One region of the Pantoea sp. X-Soil-ISGK-355 genome, then DNA from elsewhere that is predicted to be linked to it. Evidence: predicted binding sites of a transcription regulator. Region 1 holds the regulator's gene; the other holds the start of a gene.
What was found. Region 1 encodes LexA, which represses DNA repair genes until DNA is damaged. Its sites were predicted from a motif close to TNCTGTATGTACATACAGNA; they were not measured.
Positions count from the first base shown of each region.

Region 2: the regulator LexA is predicted to act here: its motif matches at 3,391-3,410, upstream of dinG (ATP-dependent DNA helicase DinG).

Region 1 is NZ_AP035971.1:311,298-326,157, reverse strand. Features, by position in the region: gene AC6I8J_RS01395 (conjugal transfer protein TraF) at 1-815, opposite strand, end outside; gene zur (zinc uptake transcriptional repressor Zur) at 1,267-1,788, shown strand; gene AC6I8J_RS01385 (CsbD family protein) at 1,878-2,090, opposite strand; gene dinF (MATE family efflux transporter DinF) at 2,258-3,580, opposite strand; gene lexA (transcriptional repressor LexA) at 3,681-4,295, opposite strand; gene AC6I8J_RS01370 (diacylglycerol kinase) at 4,401-4,769, opposite strand; gene plsB (glycerol-3-phosphate 1-O-acyltransferase PlsB) at 4,898-7,321, shown strand; gene ubiA (4-hydroxybenzoate octaprenyltransferase) at 7,657-8,523, opposite strand; gene ubiC (chorismate lyase) at 8,552-9,064, opposite strand; gene psiE (phosphate-starvation-inducible protein PsiE) at 9,151-9,561, opposite strand; gene AC6I8J_RS01345 (UTRA domain-containing protein) at 9,632-10,339, opposite strand; gene AC6I8J_RS01340 (ABC transporter substrate-binding protein) at 10,546-11,607, shown strand; gene AC6I8J_RS01335 (alkaline phosphatase family protein) at 11,628-12,440, shown strand; gene AC6I8J_RS01330 (ABC transporter permease) at 12,437-13,282, shown strand; gene AC6I8J_RS01325 (ABC transporter permease) at 13,294-14,079, shown strand; gene AC6I8J_RS01320 (ABC transporter ATP-binding protein) at 14,082-14,860, shown strand, end outside.
Region 2 is NZ_AP035971.1:1,298,036-1,312,895, forward strand. Features, by position in the region: gene AC6I8J_RS05875 (ABC transporter ATP-binding protein) at 1-458, shown strand, start outside; gene AC6I8J_RS05880 (ABC transporter permease) at 446-1,177, shown strand; gene AC6I8J_RS05885 (YohO family small membrane protein) at 1,158-1,265, opposite strand; gene AC6I8J_RS05890 (MerR family transcriptional regulator) at 1,353-2,087, opposite strand; gene AC6I8J_RS05895 (XRE family transcriptional regulator) at 2,237-2,800, shown strand; gene AC6I8J_RS05900 (GNAT family N-acetyltransferase) at 2,797-3,315, shown strand; gene dinG (ATP-dependent DNA helicase DinG) at 3,438-5,606, shown strand; gene ybiB (DNA-binding protein YbiB) at 5,633-6,598, shown strand; gene AC6I8J_RS05915 (M20 aminoacylase family protein) at 6,600-7,757, opposite strand; gene hutU (urocanate hydratase) at 7,959-9,644, opposite strand; gene hutH (histidine ammonia-lyase) at 9,660-11,210, opposite strand; gene hutC (histidine utilization transcriptional repressor HutC) at 11,536-12,291, shown strand; gene AC6I8J_RS05935 (HutD/Ves family protein) at 12,463-13,026, opposite strand; gene AC6I8J_RS05940 (formimidoylglutamate deiminase) at 13,023-14,378, opposite strand; gene hutI (imidazolonepropionase) at 14,460-14,860, shown strand, end outside.

The sequences.
Region 1 (14,860 bases):
TCAACGTTAAAGCCGGTGTCGGTGCTGCGATACTGGCTATTGTTGATGTCGTTCTTGTCATAGTTATAGATGCTGGCAGTATAGTTATAGAGCGAGGTTTTCTGCACTTTCGGCGTCACGCCCACTGAGACCGGCTGACCGGCGATAGTGAACTCATGCGCCACCGCCACACCATAATCAATGGTCAGTGCCGCTAAGCCATTCGCACTGGAACGAAGGTTATTTTGATCGCCCGGACGTGGCAGCACCGTTCCGTTAGCGACACCGCGCAGGTAGTCGATATCACCCTGGACCACGTTGGCACGGACGTGCGCCGTACCGTAGGCTTTGGTAATAAACGCAAAAGGCAGAGTCTCATTGGGGATCGTGACGGCCACGGCCACGCCTGCACTGCCGTGAGCTTTGTTACCGCGCAAATCGCTGAGCTTGTCAGCAACATCGCCGGAGGCAGCACGCAGTTCAGGGTAGCCACGCAGATAATCTGCAAAAGTCAGATTACCAATCACGTCACGATAGCGATCTACGGTGTCCGTAATATCATCGACTTTATCGATCAGCTTATCTTTGTCAGTCACCTGAATTCCCGCTGAAGGGAAAATAATGCTGACGTTATCGTCAGATTTAGCACGCGTCATTAATGCCGGGTTCGCCAGCACTGCTGAGCCATAAACAGAAGATGCTACGCCGGTCCCGCCCATGGCGTCATTACGTGCATCATACCAGGTCCCTGCCGCCATGGCGGAAGAAGAAAGGAAAAGCGCGGTCGCTGCAGCGGAATACTTCAGCGCTGAACGTTGAGCGGATTTTTTCACCATTTGCCTGCCATCACCTGAGAAATTGTCATTGAAACATTCAACGACTGAATAGTTTGTTAGCCCTATTGTGAACCCTGGCTAACGCGTTATTGCTGTGAATTCAAAGGAAACAGTGTCTTAATTCAAAGGATTGGACGTTTTCCAATCAAAAAACCGTTGTAATTGTTCAAACTGCGTCGGGGTATTTCAAATAATGCCAGACTTTCCTTAAGTCTTTCTGAACATTACTTCTTAACTCAGTGAGATGCAAAGCAAAATACCAACAAATTCCGCTTCAGGTCGATTGAAAATGGATCTGATTTCTCGTCAGATTTGAGATAGATAGCGGCTGAAATGCTTAAAATGCTGCTTTATCAGGCAAATAATGCTGTTTTACCAGGCGAAAACGAACATCAGCGCCGAAAAACTATGTGTGATAAAATAACATCACTTATCCAGCGGAGAATTTTTCATGACAAACATGACGTCGCAGCAAATTTTGATTCAGGCTGAAAAGATATGCCTGCAGCGCGGTGTACGTCTGACTTCGCAGCGTGCTGAGGTGTTGCGCCTGATGGCCGAACAGCCTGGCTCGATCAGCGCTTACGATCTGCTGGATCAGCTCCGCATCAGCGAACCACAGGCTAAGCCGCCCACGGTCTATCGTGCGCTGGATTTCCTGCTGGAGCAGGGTTTCATTCATCGGGTGGAATCCAACAACAGCTACGTCATGTGCCACCATTTTGAGGCACCGGCACATACATCGGTGATGCTGGTCTGTGACCGCTGTGCTGCGGTAACGGAGAAACAGGCGCAGGGCGTGGAGAAGATTATCGCAACGCTGGCGGGTGAAGCACAGTTCGCTTTACGTCATAGCGTGATTGAAGCGCATGGTTTATGTGAAAATTGTGCTGCGGTCGAAGCCTGTACGCACCATGAAAGCTGCGAGCATGACCATCAGGATGAGGGTAAAAAGCGGGGCAAACGCGGGTAATCTGCACATCCTTGTGCTGTTCCGTCCCTGTGCCGTTCCGGGGCGGGCGCGCCGGAAAGCTTTTAGCTGATTATCAGCCTGGTATCAGATTACCAGCGGTGATCTTTGTTCTGACCTTCCCAGTCGGTTACTTCACGCTCTGCTTCATCTTTCGCATAGCCATAACGTTCCTGGATTTTGCCGACCAGCTGATCGCGTTTACCTTCGATAACCTGCATGTCGTCATCGGTCAGCTTGCCCCATTTCTCTTTCATTTTGCCTTTGAACTGCTTCCAGTTGCCGCTGGCTTCATCTTTATTCATGGCAGACCTCCAATCCTCGGGGTTTAATGATTATCTTGTTACTTAACAAAATAACGATATAAAGCGCTGGTTAACTGCGCTGCATAGAGTTAATTATAGTAGCCAATTTATTAACCGTGGAATAATACAGAATAATCTGTATCGGCTTGCGTGCAGCCACGACTGACTCAGGCATCAAACCAGCTGTTCTGACGCCAGTGCTTACGCCAGATGAGCCACAGCGACAGGCCGCGCAGCGCCAGGAAAACCGTTACCGCCAGCCACAGTCCGTGATTACCCAGCGCCGGTACGCTGAGCAGCATCAGAAAGTAGCCTGCTGCTGCCACCACCATGCTGTTACGCATCTCACGTCCGCGTGTTGCGCCGATGAACATCCCATCCAGCAGATAACACCAGACGCCGATCAGCGGCATAACGATCTGCCAGACCAGATAGCGGTCAGCACTTTGTTGCAGCGAAGGAAGAGAGGTCAACAGGGTAACAATCTGCGGGCCAGCAATGGCATAGGTCAGGGAAAAGAACAGCGCTACCACCACCGCCTGCCGACAGGCAGAGTGCCAGACACGCAGCAGTTTGCCGCCATCTTTTGCACCATGGGCCTCGCCGGCAAAAGCTTCAACTGCGTAGGCAAAGCCATCCAGCGCATAGGCCGTGAACGTAATGAACATCAGCAATACCGCGTTAACCGCCACCACATCCGGGCCCAGCCGCGCGCCCAGCACGGTCAGCGAGGCGAAACAGAGTTGCAGCATCAATGAGCGCAGCATGATGTCCCGGTTCAGCCGCAGCAGCCGGCCGCTGTCACCGCGCCAGCTCTGCTTCAGCAGGCTTAACGTAATACCGCGCAGCTTCAGGACTCGCCAGACCATGATACCGCCGACACCCAGCGTGATGTACTCCGCCAGCGCCGTGGCGGTTGCCGCCCCCGCGACACCCCAGTGCAGTCCCATCACCAGCCAGAGATCGAGCCCGATGTTAACCAGATTGCCTACCACCAGCAGGATCACTGGCGCGCGCGCATACTGCACGCCCAGCAGCCAGCCCAGAATGACCAGGTTTGCCAGCGTGGCGGGTGCACTGAGCCAGCGAATCTGAATAAACAGCGCCGCCTGTTCCAGTACCGCGGGATTACCGCCAACCAGATGGGTCGCCAGCTGAATAATCGGATAACGTAAAGCGATGAACAGTACACCTGCCAGCAGCGCAATCATCAGCGGCTGGGTCAGCGCACGTGCCAGCGCCATTTTATCACCGGCACCAAACGCCTGCGCCGTCAGGCCAGTCGTACTCATTCGAAGAAAAAGCAGCAGCATAAAGAGGAAACTGGTCACAGTGGTCCCGACCGCAACCCCGCCAAGATAGACAGGGCTGTCGAGATGACCAATAACTGCAGTATCGACCACGCCCAGTAAGGGAACGGTGATATTTGAAAGGATCATCGGCAGCGCAAGCCGCCAGAGATTTTTATCCGTTGCCGTGAGAAAGCGCATTCGCCGTTCCGTGCTCAGTGTCGCTGCGCAAAACAGGCAGCGACAAAATTAGGGCAGACAGAATAGCATCAGAGAAAGCGAATGCACGCAGCCCTCAGAATCAGAGCCACTCGCCGTTACGCACCACGCCAACCGCCAGACCTTCAATGGTCAGGGACTGTGCACGGGTATCGACAACAATCGGGTCGAAATCGCTGTTTTCAGGCAGCAGATGCACGATAGCACCCTGCTTTTTCCAGCGCTTAACGGTGACTTCATCATCAATGCGGGCAACGACAACCTGGCCATTGCGCACATCCTGGGTTTTATGTACCGCGAGCAGGTCGCCATCCATAATCCCGATATCTTTCATCGACATTCCGCTGACGCGCAGCAGGAAGTCGGCAGAGGGCTTAAACAGGCCCGGATCCACTTTATAGTGGGTTTCGATATGTTCCTGCGCCATGATTGGCTCACCGGCAGCAACCCGGCCAATCAACGGTATGCCTTCTGAGGCTTCTTCTTCCATTAGCAGGCGAATGCCGCGCGATGCACCGGAAACGATCTCAATGACGCCTTTACGCGCCAGCGCTTTCAGGTGCTCTTCTGCCGCATTCGGTGAGCGGAAGCCCAGTTGTGCAGCAATCTCTGCGCGCGTAGGCGGCATGCCTGTTGAAGAAATATGGTCGCGAATCAGGTCATAGACCTGCTGCTGCCTGCTGGTTAATGCTTTCATCCCGCCCCCTGGTTGTTTATACAGTCGCTGTGAGTATATACAGGTATTGGCGAAATGGAAACCGATTGTCAGGCAAAACGCGGCTTCCGGCGCGATATGGAACGCTTATCGCAAATGTGTCCAGAGCAGCGCGATCCAGACAAAGAGTGCCAGTAAGATGCTGATCAGTACTGCCGCAGATCCCATATCTTTGGCCCGGCCCGCCAGCGGATGATGCTCCTGACCGATGCGGTCGACCACGGATTCAATGGCGCTATTAAGGATTTCGACAATGACCACCAGCACCACCGACCCAATCATCAGGATGCGTGAGACCACATCGACATCCAGCCAGCAGGCGATAATAATGGCGACCAGCGCAGCCAGGGCTTCCTGACGAAACGCCGCTTCATGTTGCCAGGCGGCACGCAGTCCCTGCCAGGAGTAACCTGCGGCTTTAATTATTCTGATAAGTCCGGTGGCATTATTTGCCATGATGTGGGAACCCTTTTATCGGATTGACGTCAATGTCTGGGCTGCGTGCAATTGGCACCACCACAGATCTTCGCTGCACTTTCTGGTATGCTTGCGGCGCTTTGCTAACAAGAGGCTTCATGTTGTCTATGTCAGGTTGGCGTAAACTCTATTACAAATTGCTTAATTTACCACTGTCGTTTTTGGTAAAAAGTAAGGCCATTCCGGCCGATCCCGTGTCTGAACATGGTCTGGATCCGACCCGACCTATTATGTATGTTTTGCCTTACGATTCGAAGGCCGACTTACTGACTTTACGCGCGCAGTGTCTGCGGCATCATCTGCCTGATCCGCTCTCTCCGCTGGAGATTGATGGTTCACTGCTGCCGCGCCACGTATTTATCCACGATGGCCCGCGCGTATTCCCCTACTTTGTGCCCAGCGTCGAATCGGTGAAAATCTTTCACGATTACCTCGATCTGCATCGCAATAATCCTAAGCTCGATATCCAGATGCTGCCGGTCACGGTAATGTTTGGCCGCGCACCAGGACGTGAAGTCCAGGGCGAAGCCACGCCACACCTGCGTGTGCTGAACGGTGTACAGAAGTTCTTTGCGGTGATCTGGCACGGACGCGACAGCTTTGTTCGCTTCTCGCCGACCGTCTCACTGCGCCGTATGGCCACGGAGCACGGTACGGATAAGTCGATCGCCCAGAAGCTGGCTCGCGTGGCGCGCATCCATTTTGCCCGTCAGCGGCTGGCGGCGATTGGCCCGCGTTTACCGGCGCGTCAGGATCTGTTCAACCGTCTGCTGCAATCCAAAGCGATTGAAAAAGCCGTCGAAGATGAAGCACGCAGCAAAAAAATCTCCCATGAGAAAGCGCAGCAGAATGCCGTTGAGATGATGGAAGAAATTGCCGCCAACTTCTCTTATGAAGCGATTCGCGTCACCGACCGCGTGATGGGCTGGCTCTGGAGTCGTCTCTATCAGGGCATCAACGTCAATGGCGGCGAAAAAGTTCGTCAGCTGGCGCAGGATGGCCACGAGATTGTCTATGTGCCGTGCCATCGCAGCCACATGGATTATCTGCTGCTCTCCTATGTGCTCTATCATCAGGGCCTGGTGCCGCCACACATTGCTGCCGGTATCAATCTCAACTTCTGGCCAGCCGGCCCGATTTTCCGTCGTCTGGGCGCGTTCTTTATTCGTCGTACCTTTAAAGGCAACAAGCTCTACGCCACGGTGTTCCGCGAATATCTCGGCGAGCTGTTCACCCGCGGTTATTCAGTTGAATACTTTGTTGAAGGTGGCCGTTCTCGTACCGGTCGCCTGCTGGACCCGAAAACCGGCACTTTAGCTATGACGCTGCAGGCGATGCTGCGCGGCGGCAATCGCCCGATCACGCTGGTGCCGATCTACATCGGCTATGAACATGTGATGGAAGTGGGTACGTACGCCAAAGAACTGCGCGGCGCAGCCAAAGAGAAAGAGGGCTTCATGCAGATGGTGCGCGGCTTACGCAAGCTGCGCAATCTCGGTCAGGGTTACGTGAACTTTGGCGAACCCCTGCCGCTGGTCAACTATCTCAACAAGCGGGTGCCGGAATGGCGCGATGCCATCGATCCGATTGAGCCGCAGCGTCCCAGCTGGTTAACCCCAACCGTCAACGATATTGCTGCCAGCCTGATGGTGCGTATCAATGAAGCGGGCGCGGCTAACGCCATGAACCTCTGTGTCACCGCCCTGCTGGCGTCACGTCAGCGCTCACTCACCCGTGAACAGCTGATTGAACAACTGGAGTCCTATACCCAGTTGCTGCGCAACGTGCCTTACTCGCCAAATGCGACCGTACCCGATCTCTCCGCGGAAGCGCTGCTGGATCACGCCATGGGTATGAATAAGTTTGAGAGCGAAAAGGACAGCATTGGCGACATCATCATTCTGCCGCGTGAGCAGGCGGTGCTGATGACCTACTATCGCAACAATATTCATCACATGCTGGTGATGCCGTCGCTGATTGCCGCCATTGTTCAGCAGCATCAGACGCTGAGCGAAGCAGAACTGCTGCGTCAGGTAAGCCTGATCTACCCGATGCTGAAGAGTGAGCTGTTCCTGCGCTGGCAGACCGATGAGCTGCCGCAACTGTTGACCGAACTGAGTCAGGAGCTGGCGCGTCAGGGCCTGATTACGTTCGAAGCCGGCGAATTGCGCTTTTCCTCAGCGCGCTATCGCACGCTGCAACTGCTGGCTGCCGGTGTGCGTGAAACGCTGCAGCGCTACGCCATTACGTTCTCCATTCTCAGCGCCAAGCCGACGATTAACCGCGGCACGCTGGAGAAAGAGAGCCGGACGCTGGCACAGCGTCTGTCGGTGCTGCACGGGATCAATGCGCCGGAGTTCTTCGACAAAGCGGTCTTTACCTCGCTGGTACTGACGCTACGCGATGAAGGGTATATCAGCGACAGCGGGGATGCCAATGTCGCACAGACGCTGGCGACCTGGCACATTTTGGCTGACCTGGTCACCAGTGATGTCCGCATGACGATTGAAACCGCGGTGGCGCACGACTGACCCCTGCGTACAGTAAAAAGGCGACCTCATGAGGTCGCCTTTTTTATGCCCAAAACTTCGGAGCAGAAGAATTCTGGAAGCAATGAATAAGCTCAACACGCTGGGAACAGGGTCAGAAGAGGAAAGCGTCTCGCCGCCCGGAAAAAAACGCCAGGCGTTTTTGAACAACGCAACGCGTTGGCCCGGCTACGGGCGCACCTCAGGGATGAGGTGCGCCCGTAGCCGGGCCGAGCATGCCAGGGATGGCGGCTTTTGCGTCTTTCCGATCTGACCGTGTTTCCTGCGCACGCTCGATTTCGCCGCTAAATCAGCCTTTTTTCGCCCAAAACTCTCTATCAGAACAGCTGACTGAACGGCGGCGTATTCATCAGTACGCCAAGGAACAGCACCATCCCGACATAATTGTTATTCAGGAAAGCCTGGAAACAGGGCTGGCGTTCACGCCCGGCGATCAGCTTCTGCTGGTAAACAAACAGCGCAGCCGCAAGCAGCAGCGTCCAGTAGAAGGCGCCATTCAGATGCAGCATCATGCCCACCAGCGCCATCAGCAGCAGAGTGGCCAGTTGCAGCAACCCAATAATCAGCTTGTCGAAACGGCCAAATAAAATCGCCGTCGACTTGACGCCAATCTTCAGGTCATCGTCCCGATCGACCATCGCATACTGCGTGTCGTAAGCGACCGTCCAGCAGATGTTGGCAATAAACACCAGCCAGCATACCAGAGGTAAGGACTCACTAACTGCGGACCATGCCATAGGAATCGCCCAGCCAAATGCGGCCCCCAGCACCACCTGCGGCAGATGGGTGTAACGCTTCATAAAGGGATAGACCCAGGCCAGCGCCAGCCCCACGACGGAGAGCATTATCGTCATCAGGTTCATGGTCAGCACCAGCGCAAAAGCTATCAGCGCCAGGATCACGAACAGCAGCTTCGCCTCTTTGGCACTCACCGCGCCGCTGGCCAGTGGCCGGTGCTTCGTACGTTCGACATGACCGTCTACTTTACGGTCGGCGTAGTCATTGATCACACAACCGGCCGCGCGCATCACAAACACTCCGGCAACGAATACCACCAGCACCGGCAGCGGCGGGATCGCCATGTCAGCCAGCCATAATGCCCAGAGCGTGGGCCACATCAGCAGCAGCGTCCCAATCGGTTTGTCGATACGCATCAGGCGAGCGTAGGCCCGCCATTTATTCATACTTAAGCTCGTTTGCACCACAAAATCCTCAGACCAGATCGCGATAGAGCGGCGATGCCGGTAAAAACAGTTCAGTCAGCAGCAGCGGTTTGCCAGAGAGACGCAGGCGGGAACGCCGTCCCCATAATCCGTCCACCTGCCCCGGCTCAATAAAATCGCGGGTCAGCGTCGACGACGAAAAAAGATAGCGCCCCAGAGGACGGGTGCCGAGCTGTTGCAGCATCGCCTCCGGCCCATTGAGGGTGCTTTCCGGCACCAGCGTGCGACCCGCCAGCCAGGGCTGATCGTCGCCGGACAGCAGCACTTCGCGCAGCCAGAAGCGTTCATCGTCTGGCAACAATGCCCTTTCCTCACCCAGCTCGCTGGCGTCAATAAAGCCTTCACGCAGCGGCTGAACCGTGACCCGCTGACAGTGCTGTTCAAAGCGGCGCGTCATCGAATCCTCCTCCATCAGCCAGTCGAGCAAAGGCGGCGCAAGGGTGGCCTGCGACGGAGAAAGCCAGTTGAGCGAACGTAATAAGCTGAGTGCGTCTTGCGACATGGCACCACTCCCGATAATTTTCAGGACGCTAGTTTAGCGCAGAGCGGCGATGCGAACACCTGCCGTCGTGTCAGACGGCAGGTGGATTACTCGCGTTTCAGCCGGTTACTGTTGGCCAGCCACAGCGTGACCACCAGAATCAGAATCGCCGCTGAGTAGCAGAGGGTATCGAAGGGATTTTTATGGTCGACGATAATCAGGCGGATGATGGCCGTGATACCGATATAGACAAAGTAGCGCAGCGGAAAGTGATAGCCCGACTGAAAGTACTTAACAATCAGGGCAATAAATTCGAAGTAGAGGAAATAGATAACAATTCCCTCAATCAGCAGGTAAGAAGAGGCCTGCTCACCGGTGTTAAACAGAACGTTTGCCAGATGGATAGTTTCTTTGCCTAAAAAGACGATCAGGATGATCGCCAGACTCAGCAGACCCAGATTCAGCACCCATTGCAATACCGTTGCAAGGTGGCGGGCCAAAGGATTTTTGTCACTCATGTTGCGCCTTTTAAAAAGGAGTTATCAGCGCGCGATATCATGCGTCAGTGTGATGCAAATCACAATAACCCTAAGTTTCTACATCCACACAGAGCGCGTCGTACCGCCAGTATTCACAGTCGCAATCAATCACCTCTTTTAGCTGATTGCGGTTGATACGGGTGATGAGCAGACCGGGACTGCCCGGCGCCACATTCAGCGTAGGTGCGGCAATCTCCGGCAACGGGCCAGGCAGAATGGTGAAGCGCGCGCCGCCGTAGCGAATACCGTAGCGCTGGTCATAGAGATCGGTCAGGGAGCGGGTCAGATCTTCATCGAGCAGGCCAGGGAAGAAACGCGGATTAAGGTAGTGTTCTACATAGAGTACGGCGCGCCCGTCGATGCGGCGCAGGCGGCGGATGCAGTAAACCGCCGAACCGGGTGCCAGCCGCAGCGCGGTCGCGACGCTGTCGTGCGCCGCAACCTGCTCAGCGGCGATCACCTCAGTGGTCGCCTGCCGTCCCTGCTCCCTCGCCATGGCATGAAAGTGGCTGTGATGCAGCGGATTGTAAATCAGACGTGGTGGCGCGATAAACCAGCCGCGGCGCAGTTCCCGGTAGATCATTCCCTGGGCTTCCAGCTTGCCCAGTGCTTCCCGCAAGGTAATCCGGGTGGTGCTGAACGCCTCGCTTAAGGCACGCTCCGCCGGCAGCCGCCCGCCGCTGAACTCCCCCGCCTGAATGCGCGTCAGCATTGCGCTGGCTATCGCATCCGCCGTTTTGAGTGCTATCGACTCCACAACAGTAGCCTCATTTTGGTGCGACTCCGCACTCTTGCTGTTCAGGTAAATGCGCCTGTGGCAGGCGAACGGGTCGCCTCTTTTGTCGCCCCTTCCCCGCACCGCGCCGCCTTGTCATAAATCGTTCATATACAGGGGCTACATTGGCTCGGTTCTTGCTGGACTAGACCAGCCAGGCCCATCAACTTACACCCGGAGCAACTGAGATGAAAGCGTTTATCGCCTCTGTAGTAGCCAGTGCTGTAGTTCTCACCCTGCCCGTTGCGCAGGCCGCCGATAACGACCTCGCTGCGCTGGAAAAAGCCGCGCGCAGTGAAGGTCAGGTCAACAGCGTCGGGATGCCGGATAGCTGGGCCAACTGGAAAGATACCTGGAACGACATCAGCAGCAAATATGGCCTTAAGCACAGCGATACCGATATGTCATCGGCGCAGGAGCTGGCGAAATTCGATGCAGAGAAAGCGAACGCCAGCGCTGACATCGGTGACGTGGGCGCCGCCTTTGGCCCGATCGCTGTCGCTAAAGGTGTGACCCAGCCCTATAAACCCACGCACTGGGATCAGATTCCGGCCTGGGCTAAAGATAAAGAGGGTCACTGGGCGCTGGCCTATACCGGCACCATTGCCTTTCTGATCGACAAGCAGCAGGTGAAAGATATTCCCCACAGCTGGGCCGATCTGAAAAAAGGTAAGTATGTGGTTACTATCGGTGACGTCGGCGTAGCTGCTCAGGCGGCTAATGGCGTACTGGCTGCCAACTACGCTTTAGGCGGTGATGAGAAGAACCTGAAACCGGCGCTGGCGTTCTTTGCCGATCTGGCTAAGCAGGGTCGTCTTGGCGTGACCGATCCGGTGATCGCTAACATCGAAAAAGGCGAAGTACAGATGGCGGTGGTGTGGGACTTCAACGCTCTGAACTACCGTGACCAGATCGACAAAAACCGCTACGAAGTGGTAATCCCGTCTGATGGCTCAGTCACCTCCGGCTACACCACCCTTATTAACAAATATGCGAAACATCCTGACGCCGCAAAACTGACGCGTGAATATATCTTCTCAGACCAGGGCCAGATCAATCTGGCGAAAGGCTATGCGCGCCCGATTCGTGCCGAGCATCTGACGCTGCCAGCGGACGTTCAGGCTCGCCTGCTGCCGCAGTCCGAATATAAAAATGCCCGTCCGGTTAAGGATCAGGCTGCCTGGGATAAATCGTCGAAAATGCTGCCGCGCCTGTGGCAGGAAAACGTCATCATTAACATGCAGCAGTAGTTCGCGGCAGGGAGAACGGAATGAAGACCATCCTGGTGGTACTGGACGGGCTGAGCAATCAGGTCGCACAACATGCAATGGGTTACCTGCATGCCGAATGTTCGCAGGGCAACGGGTCCTATTACCGAATGACCTGTGAGTTACCGTCGCTGTCGCGCCCGCTTTATGAGTGCATTCTGACCGGGGTTCCGCCGGTCAGAAGCGGTATTATTCATAACGGCGTCAGCCGGTTAAGTCGCGAGCGCAGCGTGTTCCACTTTGCGCGCGCGGCGGGACTGACAACGGCGGCGGCGGCCTACCACTGGGTGAGTGAGCTTTATAACCGCACCCCGTTCGTTCCGGCGCGCGATCGTCACACCGACGCGCCGGACCTGCCGATTCAGTATGGGCATTTTTATTCTGACGATAGCTATCCTGACTCGCATCTGTTTGAAGATGCAGAGAGCCTGCGGCTGCGTCACGATCCCGATTTTCTGCTGATCCACCCGATGAATATCGACGATGCCGGTCATAAGTCGGGGCTCTCCTCGCCGCAGTACCGCAACCGGGCGCGCATTGCCGACGGCCTGCTGTCGCAGTGGATGCCGCTGTGGCTGGCCGGAGGCTATCAGGTGATGGTAACGGCCGATCATGGCATGAATGACGATCGCTCCCACGGCGGGATTCTGCCGGAAGAGACCACGGTGCCGCTGTTTGTCTTTGGCCGGGCTTTCTCGCTGCAGCCTGACCTCGCGCCGCAGCAAACCGACCTGTGCGGCACGCTGTGTGAACTGCTGGAAGTGGCCCATGACAAGCCGGTCTGTCGCGGCCTGCTGGCGGAGCCGCAAAGATGAAGGGAAAAGGGTTCGCACTGCTGCTGCTGTTGCCTTTCACTCTGTTCTGGGTCGCCTTTCAACTGGCCCCGCTGTTGTGGATCGCCATCAACAGCTTCTGGAGTGAGATGAACAGCCAGTGGGGCTGGGATAACTATCAGGACATTCTCACCTCGCCTTTCTACCAGCAGGCATTCCGCTTCTCACTGGATATCTCGCTCTGGTCCAGCGTCTGGGGACTGCTGATTGCGCTCATCACCGGCTATTCGCTGCATCAGCTCGGCAGCGGACGACTGCAGCGTTTTCTTATCTCCTTTACCAACATGACCAGCAATTTTGCCGGTGTCCCGCTGGCGTTTGCCTTTGTGATTCTACTGGGGCTGAACGGCTGTCTGACGCTGCTGCTGCGCCATTATGGCGTGATTGAGAGCTTCCGACTCTTCTCGCGCAACGGCATGGTGCTGGTTTACACCTGGTTCCAGATCCCGCTGGGCGTGCTGCTGCTCTATCCGGCGTTCGACGGGCTGAAAAAGGAGTGGCAGGAGTCCGCTGCGCTGCTGGGTGCCAGCCGCTGGCGCTACTGGTGGCATATCGGTTTGCCGATTCTGTTCCCGGCCCTGCTCGGTACTTTTGTCATCCTGCTGGCAAATGCGCTGGGCGCTTACGCCACGATTTACGCCCTGACCACCGGTAATTTCAACGTGGTACCGGTGCGCATCGCCGCGCTGGTCTCGGGTGATATTTCGCTCGATCCCAACACCGGCAGCGCGCTGGCGATGCTGCTGGTGGCCATTATGGCGCTCATCACCCTGGTGCAGCAGTATCTGGTGCGCCGCAGCTATCTCAATGCGAAACAGCCATGAAAGGAGCCGTCATGTCACGTGCTGAGCACCTCTATCACCGGATCATGGTCGGATTACTTTTTACCCTGCTGGCGCTGCCGTTGCTGGCCACGCTGCTCTATGCGATCTCGTCCGACTGGAGTAATACCATTCTGCCGCAGGGCTATAGCCTGAAATGGTTCATTCAGCTCTGGAGCGACCCGCGTTTTCTGACGGCGCTGGGTCATTCGCTGCTGATTTGCTTTGGTGCGCTGCTGTTCTCGCTGATGCTGGTGCTGCCTGCTATGTTTGTAATCGCTTACTATTTTCCCCGACTCGATTCGGTGATGAACATCCTGATCCTGATGCCTTTTGCCGTGCCGCCGGTGGTGTCATCCGTGGGATTACTCCAGCTCTACTCTTCGTCACCGCTGATGCTGACCGGCACGCCGTGGATCTTAATCGGCTGCTATTTCACCATCGCACTGCCCTTTATCTATCGGGCGCTGGCGAACAATATGCAGGCAATCAACCTTAAAGAGCTGATTGATGCTGCACAGCTGCTGGGTGCCAGCACCTGGCAGGCAGCGCTGTGGGTAGTGCTGCCTAACCTGCGTAAAGGGATGCTGATTGCCGTGCTGCTCTCGTTCTCCTTTCTGATTGGCGAATTTGTCTTCGCTAACCTGCTGGTCGGCAACCGTTATGAAACCCTGCAGGTTTACCTCTTCAACATGCGCAACGGCAGCGGTCACTTCACCAGCGCACTGGTGATCTCCTACTTCTTTGTGGTGTTGCTGGTCACCTGGCTGGCTAACGCCCTGAATCCCGAACGAGGCTGAATATGAGTTATCTTGAGGTCAGAGAGCTGAACAAGTTCTATGGACCGACGCCGATTTTTGAGCAGATCGATTTTAGCGCCGCTGAAGGGGAATTTGTCACCCTGCTCGGCCCCAGCGGCTGCGGCAAATCGACGCTGCTGCGCTGTCTGGCGGGATTAACCGATGTCGACAGCGGTGAAATCAGACTGGAGGGCAAGGATATCGTGCCGCTGGCTCCGCAGAAGCGCGCCATCGGCATGGTGTTCCAGAGCTATGCGCTGTTTCCCAACATGACGGTAGAGAAGAACGTCGCGTTTGGCCTGAAGATGCAGAAACTGCCCGAGGCGCAGATCCGCCAGCGGGTAGTGGAGGTGCTGGAGCTGGTGGAACTTAGTGAGTATGCGCGCCGTTATCCGCATCAGCTGTCAGGCGGCCAGTGTCAGCGCGTGGCGCTGGCGCGTTCACTGGTCACGCGTCCGCGGTTGCTGCTGCTGGATGAGCCGCTGTCGGCGCTGGATGCACGTATCCGTCGCCATCTGCGCGATCAAATCCGGCGCATTCAGCGCGAGCTGAATCTCACCACCCTCTTCGTGACCCACGATCAGGAGGAGGCGCTGACGCTCTCCGATCGCATCGTGCTAATGAACCGGGGCAAAATCGTCCAGAACGGCGATGCCGAAGCGCTCTATACACAGCCGGTCGATCTCTTTGCCGCCGGATTTATTGGCAACTACAATCTGCTGAGTGCCGAGCAGGCGACGCGGCTGACCGGCCAGCCTTTCCACAGTCAGGTGGCTATTCG
Region 2 (14,860 bases), 990 kb from region 1:
CGCTCGATCCGGTGACGCGCGGCGTGTTGCAACAGGAGATGCTGCGTATTCATCGGCTGTCTGGCCGCACTATCGTGCTGGTGACGCATGACATCGACGAAGCGCTGACGCTGGCGGATCGCATTGTGCTGATGGATAACGGTAAGATTGTTCAGCAGGGCAGGCCGGCAGAGCTGCTGACCCAGCCGAAAAATGATTTTGTGCGCGACTTCTTTGGCCGCAGTGAAATGGGCGTCCGGCTGCTGTCGCTGGAACAGGTCGGTAACGCCGTCCGGCGCGGCGAGTGGCTGGCGGGCGAACCGATTGCTGCGGCGCTGACGCTGCGGGACGCGCTGTCGCAGTTTATCGCCCGGCGCACCGATAAACTGCCGGTCGTTGACGATCAGCAGCAGCCAATGGGCGTGCTCCACTTTGGCGACCTGCTGCAACTGCGCGAGGGCTTCACATGCGCAGGTTAAGGGATCCGTTGCTGTGGCTGGTACTGTTCTACGGCGCGCTGCTGACTCTGATGCCTTACAGCGGGCCGCTGTTTCACCGCTGGTTTCCGGAACTGGCGCGACCACTCTATCAGCAGGAGAGCTTCTGGCAGCTGACGCTGGCGCATCTGTTCCTGGTGATCACCGCCAGCCTGCTGGCCATCGTGATCGGCATTGGCAGTGGCGTGCTGGTGACCCGGCGAGCGGGACGCGCTTTCCGGCCGCTGATGGAAACTATCGTAGCGGCGGGGCAGACGATACCGCCGGTGGCGGTGCTGGCGATTGCGGTGCCGGTAATGGGCTTTGGCGCGTGGCCGGCGGTGGTGGCGCTGCTGCTGTACGGATTGCTGCCGATTTTACAGGGTACGCTGGCGGGCATTGATAGCATACCCGCCAGCAGCCGGGAAATTGCCATCGGGGTCGGCATGAGTAGCTGGCAGCGGTTGTGGCAGATTGAACTGGCGCTGGCTGCACCGGTGATTATCGCCGGGATACGCACGTCGGTAATCATCAACATCGGCACCGCGGCTATTGCCTCAACGGTGGGCGCAAAAAGTCTGGGATCGCCGGTGATTATCGGCCTGAGCGGATTTAATACAGCCTATGTGATTCAGGGAGCATTACTGGTGGCGCTGCTGGCAATAGTGAGCGATCGCCTGTTTGAACGCCTGCAGCGCTGGCTTAGCGTGAGTGGACAATAAGAGAATATCCCACCAGCATCAGACCGCTGGTGCCGCCGAGAGCCATAATGAAAAACAGCGTGGCGAAAAAGGCTTTTTTGACATTCATGGGTGAAACCTGAGCTTGTTAACAGTGAGGCGGGGATAATAGCGCGCGCAAGGCAGGAGGCAAAGTGCCCGGCGTGCGTTTTTGTTATCAGGTAGGTTCATGTAACCGCACGGCATAGCCCTGTTCCTGCCAGTGTGACAGCTGCTCCTGCTGACGACGGGTCAGTTTTTTACCGGTAAAGACAAACATATTCATGCCGGGAAAGAGTTCAGGACGGGGAACATCCAGGGGTTCTGCCAGTACATCAATCCGCCAGCCATGCTGCGAAAGACGCCAGCCTTCCAGCCAGATACGGGTCCGATCGTCGATGCCCCAGCCAATAATCAGCGCATCTTTACCCGATTTTTTGCGACTGGCGGTCAGACAAAATGCAACATAGTCGATCAGCAGACCATCAAGCAGACTGCACATGGTGCGGGCCGTGTTCTGATCCAGACTCAGCTTCTGGCGCACTGGCATAAAAACGTGATCAATCAGCGCATCAATCGGATGTTCGCGACCAATCGCGGCAATTTTATTACGAAGTTTAGCAGGCCTGACGTGGCGCAGTACGCTAATCAGTTCATCCTGCAGTGTGGTCCAGCCATCGTGTGCATCAACATCGCCACCTTCCAGCAGTGCCTTCACTTTACCGACCGGCACGCCACTTTCAATCCAGCGCATAATCTCTTCGATGCGCTGCACATCTTCTTCGTCAAACTGACGATGTCCGCCTTCGGTACGTTGCGGCTTCAGTAAGCCATAACGACGCTGCCAGGCGCGCAGGGTGACTGGGTTTATGCCACAGCGCTCGGCGACGTCACCGATACTGTATAAGGTCATAAATTCCTCTTTCGATTGGTCTGAGTACGATTACCATAACGAAGCAAATTAAGTTGTACAATACATTTCTCAATGTACAACTTGACTGATACGGCTTTTCCAGGCTATATCTCAAATAAGAGAATTATTCCCAAAAATGAGAGAACACCATGCCGGAGCTGAATACGGAGCAACGACTGGCGGTGCGGCTGGCAGAATTACGCCTGCAACGCGGCTGGTCACTTGATGAACTTTCTGTCGCTACCGGCATCAGCCGCGCGACATTATCGCGCATTGAGCGAAGCGAGACCAGTCCCACGGCGGCACTGCTTAATCGTTTGTGTGTTGCATACGGCTTAACGATGTCGCGCCTGCTCAGTGAAGTGGAAGAAGAGTCCAGTCTGCTGGTCAAAGAGGATCAGCAGCCGGTGTGGCAGGATGACGCCAGCGGTTTTATCCGTCGGAATATTTCACCACCTGCACTTCATTTTAGATGTGAACTCGTGGAGGGCAGGTTACGGCCTGGTGCGCGAATCGATTATGATGTGCCACCCATTCAGGGGCTGGAGCAGCATATCTGGCTGCGCGAGGGCGGTCTTACCGTCACGATGGGGTCTCAGGCGTGGACGCTACAGCCCGGCGACTGCCTGCGGTTTCATCTGGTCGGTAAATCGGCTTTTGAGGCGCACCTGACTGACGGCGCGCGTTACTTACTGGTGGTGGCGAAACCATGACGGATTACGCAACTCTCAGCGCGGCCCAGGCGCAACAGCTGCTGGGTGAACTGACCGACGTTTTGCAGAGCTGCGTGGCAGACGGTGCCAGCGTCGGTTTTATTGATGCTGAAGATGATGAGGTGATGGTGCGATTCTGGCAGCAGCGGAGTGCCAGCATCACCAGCGGCGACAGCGAATTACTGGTCGCGCGTCAGCGCGGGCGCATCGTGGCAACGGTCATCATCAGCCGCAGCGGCATGCCTAATGGCCGCCACCGCGCAGAGATCAGCAAACTGCTGGTGCACCCGCAGGCGCGCCGTCAGGGCATCGCCCGTGAACTGATGCAGCGCGCTGAGCAGCGGGCACGCGCACAGGGCAAAACCCTGCTGGTGCTGGATACGCGCAGCGGCGATGTCGCCAGCGATCTCTATCGCTCGCTGGGCTGGCAGGTGGCGGGGTCGATTCCCTGTTATGCCGAATCCATCGCAGGCGTGCTGGATGCCACCACCTATATGTACAAAGTGCTGGCGTAAAACACCGCTGTCGGACAACCGCTGATTTTACGGCGGGTCACGAAAAATTCGGCGCGAAAGCTGACGCCGCCAGGATACTGTGTAAAAATACAGGCCATTTTTTCGGTGTGGTAACGCAAATCATGGCCCTGACAGCCGCAGTAAAAAGCCAGATAGCGCAGTGGTATAAAGCGCTTCAGCAGCAGGTGCCTGATTTCATTCCACGTGCGCCGCAGCGCCAGATGATCGCTGAAGTAGCGAAATGCCTGGCGGGTGACGACGCGCGCCATCTGGCGGTCGAAGCACCGACTGGCGTGGGCAAAACCCTCTCTTATCTGATTCCGGGCATCGCAGCCAGCCGCGCTCAGGAAAAGCAGCTGGTGATCAGCACCGCCAACGTGGCGCTGCAGGATCAAATCTTCACGAAAGATCTGCCGCTGCTGAAGAAAATCATCCCCGATCTCACTTTTACCGCCGCGTTTGGCCGCGGGCGCTATGTCTGTCCGCGCAATCTGGCGGCGATGGCGGCCGATGACGATCAGCAGGGCGATCTGCTGCTTTATCTGGATGATGACGCCGTCAGTAGTACCAAAGAAGAACAGACGCAGTGTGGTCGCTTACAGAAGTCACTGGATCGCTACCAGTGGGATGGCCTGCGCGATCACAGCGAGGAGAACGTCAGCGACAGCCTCTGGCAGCGCCTCTCCACCGACAAAGCGAGCTGTCTGGGTTCGCATTGCCACTGGTATCGTGAATGTCCGTTCTTTGTGGCGCGGCGTGAAATCGAGCAGGTGGATGTGGTGGTGGCGAACCATGCGCTGGTGATGGCGGCGATGGAGAATGAGTCAGTGTTGCCGCCCGCTAAAAACCTGATGCTGGTACTGGATGAAGGACATCACCTGCCGGAAGTGGCCCGCGATGCGCTGGAGATGAGCGCCGACATCACGCCGGGCTGGAGCAGCCTGCAGCTTGACCTGTTTATCAAGCTGGTTGAGAGCATCATGACGCAGATGCGGCCGAAGTCGCCGCCGCCGCTGGCTAATCCTGAGCGACTGAAAGCACACTGTGATGAGCTGCGCGAACTGCTGACCATCACCGCGCAGGCGCTGAATCCGCTGCTGCCGCCGAATAACCAGCCGGGCGAATACCGCTTTGTGCTGGGTGCGCTGCCGCAGGAGCTGCTGGATCTCTGCGCCCGGCTGTTCAAACTCAGCGATGCCCTGCGGGGACTGAGTGAAGGCCTGATTAATGCGCTGAGTGAGCAGACCGGCAAGGTCGATATGGTGCGGCTGCATCGCAACCTGCTCCAGCTCAATCGTCAGTTTGGCTGGTTCGAATCAATCAGCAAACTCTGGCGGCTGGCGGCAATGGAAAAAGCCTCTGGCGCGCCGGTATCGAAGTGGATTACCCGCGAGCTGCGCGAAGGTCAGGCGCATCTGCTGTTCCACTGCGCCGGCATCCGCGTCAGCGACCAGCTGGAGAAAATGCTGTGGCGCAAAATTCCGCATGTGGTGGTCACCTCCGCCACGCTGCGATCGCTCAACAGTTTTAACCGCCTGCAGGAGATGTCAGGGCTTAGCGAAAAAGCGGGCGACCGCTTTGTGGCGCTCGACTCACCGTTTAACCATGTGGAGCAGGGCAAGCTGGTGATCCCGCAGATGCGACTTGAGCCGCTGATGGCGCACGAAGCGGAGCACATCGCCGAGATGGCCGGTTTCTTCCGTCAGCAGATGGCGGAGAAAAAGCATAAAGGCGTGCTGGTGCTGTTTGCCAGCAACCGGGCGATGCAGCAGTTTGTCGCCTGTCTGCCAGACCTGCGGCTCTCGATGCTGGTGCAGGGCGATCAGCCGCGCAGCCGCCTGGTGGATTTGCACCGTCAGCGCGTTACCAAAGGTGACACCAGCATTCTGATTGGCCTGCAGTCGTTTGCTGAGGGGCTGGATCTCAAAGGCGATCTGCTGAGTCAGGTGCATATCCACAAAATCGCTTTTCCCCCGGTGGACAGTCCGGTAATTTTGACCGAAGGCGAATGGCTGAAAAGCCTGAAGCGCTATCCGTTTGAGGTGCAGAGTTTACCCAGCGCCTCATTTACCCTGATTCAACAGGTCGGACGCCTGATTCGCAGCCATCAATGCTATGGCGAAATCGTGATTTACGACCGCCGTCTGCTGAGCAAAGCCTACGGCAGCCGCTTGTTAGCCGCACTGCCGATCTTCCCGATTGAGCAGCCGGAAACGCCAGAGCCGGCAGCGATACCGGCCATCGTGGTGCCAAAGCATACCGTGCGTAAACGCCGTCCCACGCGGCGCTGAGCCGCGCACTTAACCGGAAGCGAGTGATGGAACTGAATAAAATCATTAAAGAGGTGGGTCGCGGTAAAAATCATGCCCGCGATATCGACTTTGATACTGCCGTGGCGCTCTATGGCGCGATGCTGGCGGGTGAAGTACCGGATCTGGAGCTGGGCGCTATTCTGATAGCGCTGCGCATTAAAGGCGAAGGTGAAGCCGAAATGCGCGGCTTTTATCAGGCGATGCAGGCGCAGATGATGCAGTTGCGTGCGCCGGAAAATCGTCCGATGCCTGTGGTGATCCCCAGCTACAACGGCGCACGCCGCCAGGGGAATCTGACGCCGTTGCTGGCGCTGCTGCTGGTGAAAGTCGGCTTCCCGGTGCTGGTACACGGCGTCAGCGACGACGCGACACGCATCACCAGTGAAGCGGTGTTTGCCGCGCTGGGCATTGCGCCCGTCACCACCGCAGAGGCGGCGCAGGCGAAACTCGATCAGGGCCTGGCATTTATCACCATCGATCATCTCTGCCCGCCAATGGCGAAACAGCTCTCGCTGCGCTGGCGGATGGGGGTGCGTAACAGCGCGCACACGCTGGCAAAACTGGCCACGCCGTTTGCGGAGCGGGCGGCGCTGCGGTTGTCCAGCGTCTCGCATCCTGAGTATGTACCGCGTGTGGCGAAATTCTTCAGCGACATCGATGCGCCTGCGATACTGCTCAATGGCACTGAAGGGGAAGTCTATGCGAATCCCCAGCGCTGCCCGGCGATCAGTATGATTAAGGGGGCGGGCGCGGAAGCGGAAGTGTGGGTTGAGCGTCAGCCAGAAGTGGCCGTTGAACTGCCGACAGACAAGACGGCAGAAGTCACTGCGCGCTGGATCGAAGAGGTGCTGAATCAGCAGCGTCCGGTGCCTGCGTCACTGCGACTGCAGCTCGCCTGCTGCCTGCGCGCCAGCGGCCGGTGTGACTCGCTGGCGGCGGCGGAGCAGCAGATCCTCGCCGCCGGGTATTAACTCAGGCTACCGGCAGCGCCTGTTCAACCAGGTCCTGCCAGAAACGGATGCCAATTGGCAGCAGCGCGTCGTTGAAGTCATAGCGGGCGTTGTGCAGCGGCGCGGAGGGCGTTTCGCCGTCCGCGCCCAGCCAGAAATACGCGCCGGGACAGGCTTCCATCATGCAGGCAAAATCTTCTGACGCCATTGACGGATTAACCTGCCAGTGAACCTGTTCAGCACCCAGTGTTGAGAGCGCTACCTCGCGCACCTGCTCAGCCGGTGCCACATGGTTGGCGGTGACCGGATAGCCCGGCAGCCAGTCAATCTCACCACTCACGCCAAACGGACGCGGCAGGGTCGCGACAAACTCATCAATCAGCCCGCGCACTTTTTCGCGCACGCTGGTCTGCAGGCAGCGCACCGTGCCGCGTAAAACAATCTGCTCCGGGATGACGTTAATCGCTTCACCACCGTGAATCTGCGTCACGCTGACCACGGCTGACGCCAGCGGCGAGAGCCGGCGAGACGGAATGGTCTGCAGCGCCAGAATCAGCTCGGCTGCTACCACCATCGGGTCGGCACCGCTTTCCGGCATCGCCGCGTGGCAGCTTTTGCCGTGCAGCGTAATTTCAAACGAATCCAGCGACGCCATCATCGCGCCAGGGTTCACCGCCAGTGAGCCGAGCGGCAGTCCCGGCCAGTTATGCATGGCGTAGATCGCATCCATCGGAAAGCGCTGGAACAGTCCCTCTTCCACCATTCTGCGTGCCCCGCCCAGATTCTCTTCGGCAGGCTGAAAGATGAAATGCACCGTGCCGCTGAACTGACGTGTGGCGGCCAGCTGGCGGGCGGCAGCCAGCAGAATGGCGCTATGACCGTCGTGGCCACAGGCGTGCATCACGCCTGGCGTCGCAGAACGCCACTCAGCATCACCTTTTTCCGTAATCGGCAGCGCATCCATATCTGCACGCAGCCCGATAACCGGGCCGGGACCGTTTTCCAGTGTGCCGATGACGCCGGTGCCCGCCAGGCCACGGAACACCTGTAAACCCGCCCGCGCTAACTCTTCCGCAATAAACTGGCTGGTTTGCTGTTCCTGGTAACCTAATTCGGGGTGGCGATGAAACTCAAGGCGCCAGCGCAGGGCATCTTCAAGCAGGGCAGGGGAAAGGGTCATGCAGAGTCGCGCTCCATACAGAATGAGAAGATTTCACTTTAGTGGTCGGGTGATGCGGCGTCTATCGCCGTCAGGACTAAATCTGGCTATAGGCTAAATCAAAATGGAATAAGTAATAAGGAAGTGATGTTTATGCCAGGGTGTAAGAAGGAAATAGCGGGCGAGAAAGGGGGCAAGCTGCTGCTCGCCCCAGTCAACGGATTACTTCTGCATGGGCAGGTTCAGGCCATGTTCAGCCGCGCACTGCTGCGCCAGTTCATACCCTGCGTCGGCGTGACGCATCACACCGGTGGCCGGGTCGTTCCATAATACGCGACCCAGACGGGCATCGGCCTCTTTGCTGCCGTCACAGACAATCACCACGCCGGAGTGCTGTGAGAAGCCCATGCCGACACCGCCGCCATGATGCAGGCTGACCCAGGTTGCGCCGCCTGCGGTATTCAGCAGGGCGTTGAGCAGCGGCCAGTCTGATACCGCATCTGAGCCATCTTTCATCGCTTCGGTCTCACGGTTAGGAGAGGCGACCGAGCCGCAGTCGAGATGGTCGCGGCCAATGACCACCGGCGCTTTCAGCTCGCCGTTGCGGACCATTTCGTTGAACGCCAGACCGGCAAGATGCCGTTCACCCAGTCCCAGCCAGCAGATGCGGGCAGGCAGGCCCTGGAAGGCGATGCGCTCCTGCGCCATATCCAGCCAGCGATGCAGCGTTTTATGGTGCGGGAACAGCTCTTTGAGTTTCGCGTCGGTCTTGTAGATATCTTCCGGATCGCCCGAGAGCGCGACCCAGCGGAACGGGCCTTTGCCTTCGCAGAACAGCGGACGGATATAGGCTGGCACAAAGCCAGGGAAATCAAACGCGTTGCTGACACCCTCATCCAGCGCGACCTGACGAATGTTGTTGCCGTAATCCACAGTCGGGATGCCCATATGACAGAAGTCGAGCATCGCCTGGACATGAACCGCCATTGAGGCGCGCGCCGCTTTTTCTACCGCCTTCGGCTGTGAGACGCGCTCCTGCTGCCAGCGCGCCAGATCCCAGCCAATCGGCAGATAGCCATTAATCGGGTCGTGCGCCGACGTCTGGTCGGTCACGATGTCCGGCTTTGGTCCGCCCGCCTGAGCGCGTTTCACCAGCTCCGGCAGGATTTCGGCGGCATTACCCAGCAGGCCGACCGAAATCGCTTTTTTGGCGGCGGTGGCTTCGCTGATTAACGCCAGCGCTTCATCCAGCGTGGTGGCTTTGTAGTCCACGTAACGGGTACGCAGACGGAAATCGATGCGTGACTCCTGGCACTCAATTGCCAGCACACAGGCTCCGGCCAGTACACCCGCCAGCGGTTGTGCGCCGCCCATGCCGCCCAGTCCGGCGGTGAGGATCCAGCGTCCGCTCAGGTCGTTGTTGTAGTGCTGACGGCCCGCTTCCACAAAGGTTTCATAGGTGCCCTGCACGATGCCCTGCGCACCGATGTAGATCCAGGAACCGGCGGTCATCTGGCCGTACATCATCAGACCCGCTTTATCCAGCTCATGGAAGTGATCCCAGGTCGCCCAGTGCGGCACCAGGTTGGAGTTCGCCAGCAGCACGCGCGGCGCATCCGCGTGTGTGCGGAAGATGCCGACCGGCTTGCCGCTCTGGATCAGCAGCGTCTCATCCGGCTGCAGCGCCCGGAGCGAACGCAGGATCTGCTCGAAGCACTCCCAGTTGCGTGCCGCTTTACCGATGCCGCCGTACACCACCAGATCTTCCGGACGTTCGGCGACATCGGGGTCGAGGTTGTTCTGAATCATGCGGTAAGCCGCTTCAATCAGCCAGTTGGCGCAGTGCAGCGTAGTGCCGTGTGGTGCACGAATCTCACGTGCCACAGCCTGAGAAAGAGTTTCGCTCATGAAGGATTCCTTAATTCAAGAAGTTGGGCGCATGCTCGGCAGCAGCGCGGTCAATGCCTGAGGCCAGTCAGCGCGACTTGCCCACTGACGCATTGCCTCGATATCGGGCGCCAGCAGACGATCGTCTTCAAGGAAGGCGACCTGCTCGCGGATGGTGTCGATGGCCTGCTCAATCAGCGAGGAGCTTTTGAGTGGCCGGTTAAATTCAATACCCTGCGCGGCAGCCATCGCCTCGATACCCACCACGGCGGCGCTGTTAAAGCACATGCTGCCGAGACGGCGCGCGGCGTAGGTCGCCATTGAGACGTGATCTTCCTGATTCGCAGAGGTGGGCAGACTGTCGACGCTACCCGGATGGGCCAGCGATTTGTTCTCAGAAGCCAGCGCGGCGGCGGTGACCTGAGCGATCATAAAGCCGGAGTTTACGCCGCCGTCACGCACCAGGAAGGGGGGCAGGCCGGATAAGCCGCTGTCCAGCAGCAGCGCCAGTCGCCGTTCAGAGATGGCGCCGACTTCGGCAATCGCCAGCGCCAGAATGTCAGCAGCAAAGGCCACCGGCTCAGCATGGAAGTTGCCGCCGGAGATCACATCGCCGCTGTCGCTGAATACCAGCGGGTTGTCCGAGGCGGCGTTCGCTTCGATTTCCAGAATCCGCGCCGCGTGGCTGACGTTGTCCAGGCAGGCACCCATTACCTGGGGCACGCAGCGGATGGAGTAGGGATCCTGAACGCGGCCGCAATGGGTGTGCGACTGCAGAATTTCACTGCCTTCAATCAGGGTGCTGACGGCCGCTGCGACCGCAATCTGGCCCTGCTGGCCGCGCGCCTTGTGGATGCGGGCATCGAACGGTTTCAGCGAGCCTTTGATCGCTTCCAGCGACAGCGCACCCGCCATCAGACCGGCGGCAAACAGGTTTTCACACTCGAACAGGCCGCGCAGCGCCAGTGCAGTCGAAACCTGGGTGCCGTTGAGCAGCGCCAGACCCTCTTTCGGACCGAGCACAAATGGCGACAGGCCCACGCTTGCCAGTCCCTCTGTTGCCGGGATCAGCGTGCCATTGACCCGCACCTGACCTTCGCCCAGCAGCATCAGCGACATGTGCGCCAGCGGTGCCAGATCGCCGGAGGCGCCGACCGAGCCTTTTTCCGGAATACAGGGCATCACGCCGGCGTTGAACAGCGCCAGCAGTGCCTCAACCAGTTCGATACGCACACCAGAGTGACCGCGCGCCAGGCTGATGATTTTGGTGGCGACGACCAGACGGGTGACATTGTCGGGCAGCAGATCGCCCAGACCAACGCTGTGTGACAGCACCAGATTGCGCTGCAGATCCGCCAGCCGGCTGGCCGGTATTTGCGTCTGCGCCAGCTTGCCAAAGCCAGTATTAATGCCATACACCACGTTGCCGGAGGCGACAATCGTCTCCACGGTCTGCTGCGCCGCCGCAATCGCCTGACGCGCACTGTCGTCAAGACTCAGCGTGACGTTACCCTGATAGATAGCGCGTAATGTGGCGAGGTCCACCTCGCCGGGCACCAGGCGCAATGCCTGAAACGAAACTGACATAGTCTACTCCTGTCTATACAAGTGTGCTGGCGTGGCTAAGCTGCTTTCCTTGCCCTGAACCAGCGGAATAATGCGAGTGAAACATAAGCGTTAATTCTTGTCTATGCTTGTCTATACAATCAAGCATACTAAGCAAGTGCCGTGCCAGACCGATCACAAAAATCGAATGTCCGCCCGGCGCGGGTCGCGGGTTAAACGCGACTGAGAGAGTGCACCATCAGGATGCGCAGACTGCACCAGTGGGGCACGGCGGCGCTACTGGATGTATATACATTCACGCAGTGAGACAGTAAACTTAAGGGACTTTCAGCATAAGGAACAGCAAATGGTCGAGCATACGGCACTGGCACAACTGGCGGCGGCAATGAGCGATGAGCCCGCCCCGATTTATCAGCGGGTGAAGCAGGCCATCGTCAGCCAGATCCGTGAAGGGCTGTGGAAAGCGAATCAGCGTGTGCCTTCAGAAAGTGAACTGGTGAATGAGCTGGGCGTCAGCCGCATGACCATTAATCGGGCGCTGCGCGAACTGACCAGCGAAGGTTTTCTGGTGCGGATGCAGGGCGTCGGCACCTTCGTGGCGGAGATGAAAGGTTACACCGCTATGCTGGAGGTGCATAACATCGCTGATGAGATCGCTCAGCGCGGCCATCAGCATAGCTGTAAAATTCTCGCCATCGGCCAGGACAAAGCCGATCCTGAGCAGGCAGCCGTGCTGGGGCTCACCACAGGACAGACGTTTTACCATTCGCTGATTGTGCATTACGAAAATGATCTGCCGGTGCAGCTTGAGGACCGTCTGGTCAATCCGCTGGTCGCGCCCGACTACCTGACGCAGGATTATCAGCAGATGACGCCCTATACCTATCTGATGCGGGTCGCGCCGCTGACGGCAGGTGAGCACATTGTTGAAGCGGTGCTCCCCGATGCGCGTCAGCGTAAACATTTGTCGCTGGATGAACATGAACCCTGCCTGCTGATTCGCCGTCAGACCTGGAGCGACACGAAAATCGTCACCTATGCGCGACTGCTCTATCCCGGCTCACGTTACAAACTACTGGGCCGCTTCAGAGGACACGGTTAAGAGCCGAGCCCATCAGGCTATTTTATTTGTCAGTCTGCACCTGGGCAGTGCTCACACAGGCTGCTTTAGCAACCTGAACGCCCTGAAGTGCGGCCCTGAAGAGGCGAGCGCAGCGAGTCATCCTCACGTACTACGTGTACGCCTGCTTGTTCCGCGCTGTCCGTGTCCAGACTACCTGCAACCATTACGCGTGCCGGGATAGGCGCTAAGTCGGGTAAATAGCAGCCGCGCATCCGGCTCGCACGGGCTGAGTACTGTTTCTACATCGACCCACCACGCGCCCTGTTGCGCACTCAGCCTTTCTCCGTCCGCGGTCTGCCATGCACCTGCCAATACCCAGGCGACGCCATGGAGACTACTGACCGGCGCGGCAACCACTTCAACCGTGGCCTGCCATTCACCGCGCCGCGTCATGATATTAAAATCTTCGCTGACGCTGCCCTGCAGTTGCGCCGTTAAGGCAAGTTCTCCGGCAAATGCCCAGGGCTTTTGCGGCGTCAGCAGATGCTGCACGTCAGGCGCGGTTAATAACACCGGATCGCCATGCAGCAGGGTAATCACCCGATCGATCTCCGGAAAAGCAGAGAAGGGACCATCCTGCGCCAGGGTCGCAATACTGGCGCGCCAGCCGAAGCGATCTGCGCCGGGCGGGAAGCTGATGATCTCGCGGGTTTCGCCGCCACCATTGCGCCAGCGGCTGACCGCCAGCTCCTCGTAAGCGAACAGGGTGATCATCGCAGCGCCGCCATCGCCTGAGCAAAGCGTGCGGCACATGCAGCCTGCTGCGGATGTACCCCATCTTCAATCACGGCTTTACCGGCCACGTAAACGTCACGAATCTGATCGCGCTGTCCGGCAAACAGCCAGCGGTTCAGCACCGCATGTGAATCCACGCTGCCAAGCCACGCCTCATCCCGCAGCACCAGCCAGTCGGCGCGTTGTCCCACCGCCAGCGTGCCCTGCTGAATGCCGCACGCCTGAGCGCCACCCGCTGCCGCCTGTTGCCATAGCAGGTCGCCCACCGACGGCTGGCCGGGCAGGGTAATCCGGTTACGACGCTGGTCGCGCAGCCGCTGCGCATACTCCAGCCAGCGCAGCTCTTCCTGAGCGCTCAGCGAGACATGGCTGTCGGAGCCGATGCCCCAGCGTCCGCCCTGCGCGATATACTCCACCGCCGGGAAAATGCCGTCGCCGAGGTTGGCTTCGGTGGTCGGACAGAGACCCGCTACCGCGCCGCTTTGTGCGAGGCGCGACAGTTCGCTCTCATCCAGATGGGTGGCGTGGATCAGGCACCAGCGCGTATCTACCGCAAAGCGGTTCAGCAGCCAGGCTACCGGGCGCTCGCCGCTCCACGCCAGCGAATCATTGACCTCTTTCTGCTGTTCAGCCACATGAATATGCACCGGCAGCGCCAGATCGCTGGCCGCCAGCACCTCGTGCATCTGGCTTTCGCTTACTGCCCGCAGCGAATGGAAACAGAGACCACGGTTCAGCAGGGGCCGCTGCTGCTGCCACGCATCCAGCCGCGCCTGCTGTTGCAGGTAGTGTTCGGTCTGCTGAATAAAACGCTTCTGACCCGCCGCCGCGGGCTGACTGCCAAAGCCGCTGTAGCTGTAGAGCACCGGCAGCAGGGTCTGGCCGATACCGGCGATCTCTGCTGCTTCAATCAGCTGTTGCAGCATCGTGTCATCGCTATAGGGCGCGCCGCTGGGGTCGTGATGGAGATAATGAAACTCTGCAACCTGGGTGTAGCCGCCTTTCAGCATCTCGATATAGAGCAGAGCGGCAATATCACCCACCTGCTTTGGCGTCAGACGCTGCACCATGCGGTACATCAGATCCCGCCAGGTCCAGAAGCTGTCCTGTGGATCGCCTGCCACTTCCGCCAGACCCGCCATCGCCCGCTGGAAGGCGTGCGAGTGCAGGTTGGCGATCGCCGGGATCACCTCGCCGTTGAGGCGGATAGCCTGATCCGCGTGGCTTTCCGGGGTAAGGGAGTCGATAAAACCGGCCTGATTGACCGTGATACGGACCTGCTGCTGCCAGCCCTCCGCCAGCAGTGCGCGTGGGGCAAAAAAAGTCGCCATGGTTGATCCTCATCGGATGTGGTTGTATATACATATACATACTTTGAAGCACAGTGTAAACGGCGGAGGCATGAGGCAGCGATGACAGAAGAGATGCGCGTAGAGGCGGTGTGGACGGGGGCCGACCTGGTCACCATGCGTGACGGAAAGTACCATCTGATACCTCAGGGCGCACTGGTGGTGCGGGCGGGCAGGCTGGTGTGGGTCGGGCCTGAAGCGGAGATGCCCGCGTTCGTCGCCGATCAGCATCATCGTCTGCCTGGCGGTATCGTGACGCCGGGGCTGGTGGATTGTCACACCCATCTGGTGTTTGGCGGCGACCGCAGTCAGGAGTTTGAACAGCGTCTGAATGGCGTCAGCTACGCAGAGATTGCCGCGCAGGGCGGGGGCATTCTCTCTACCGTGCGCGCCACCCGCGCGGCGACGGAAGAGGAACTGGTGGCTTCGGCCCGCTGGCGACTTAATCGCCTGCTGGCAGAGGG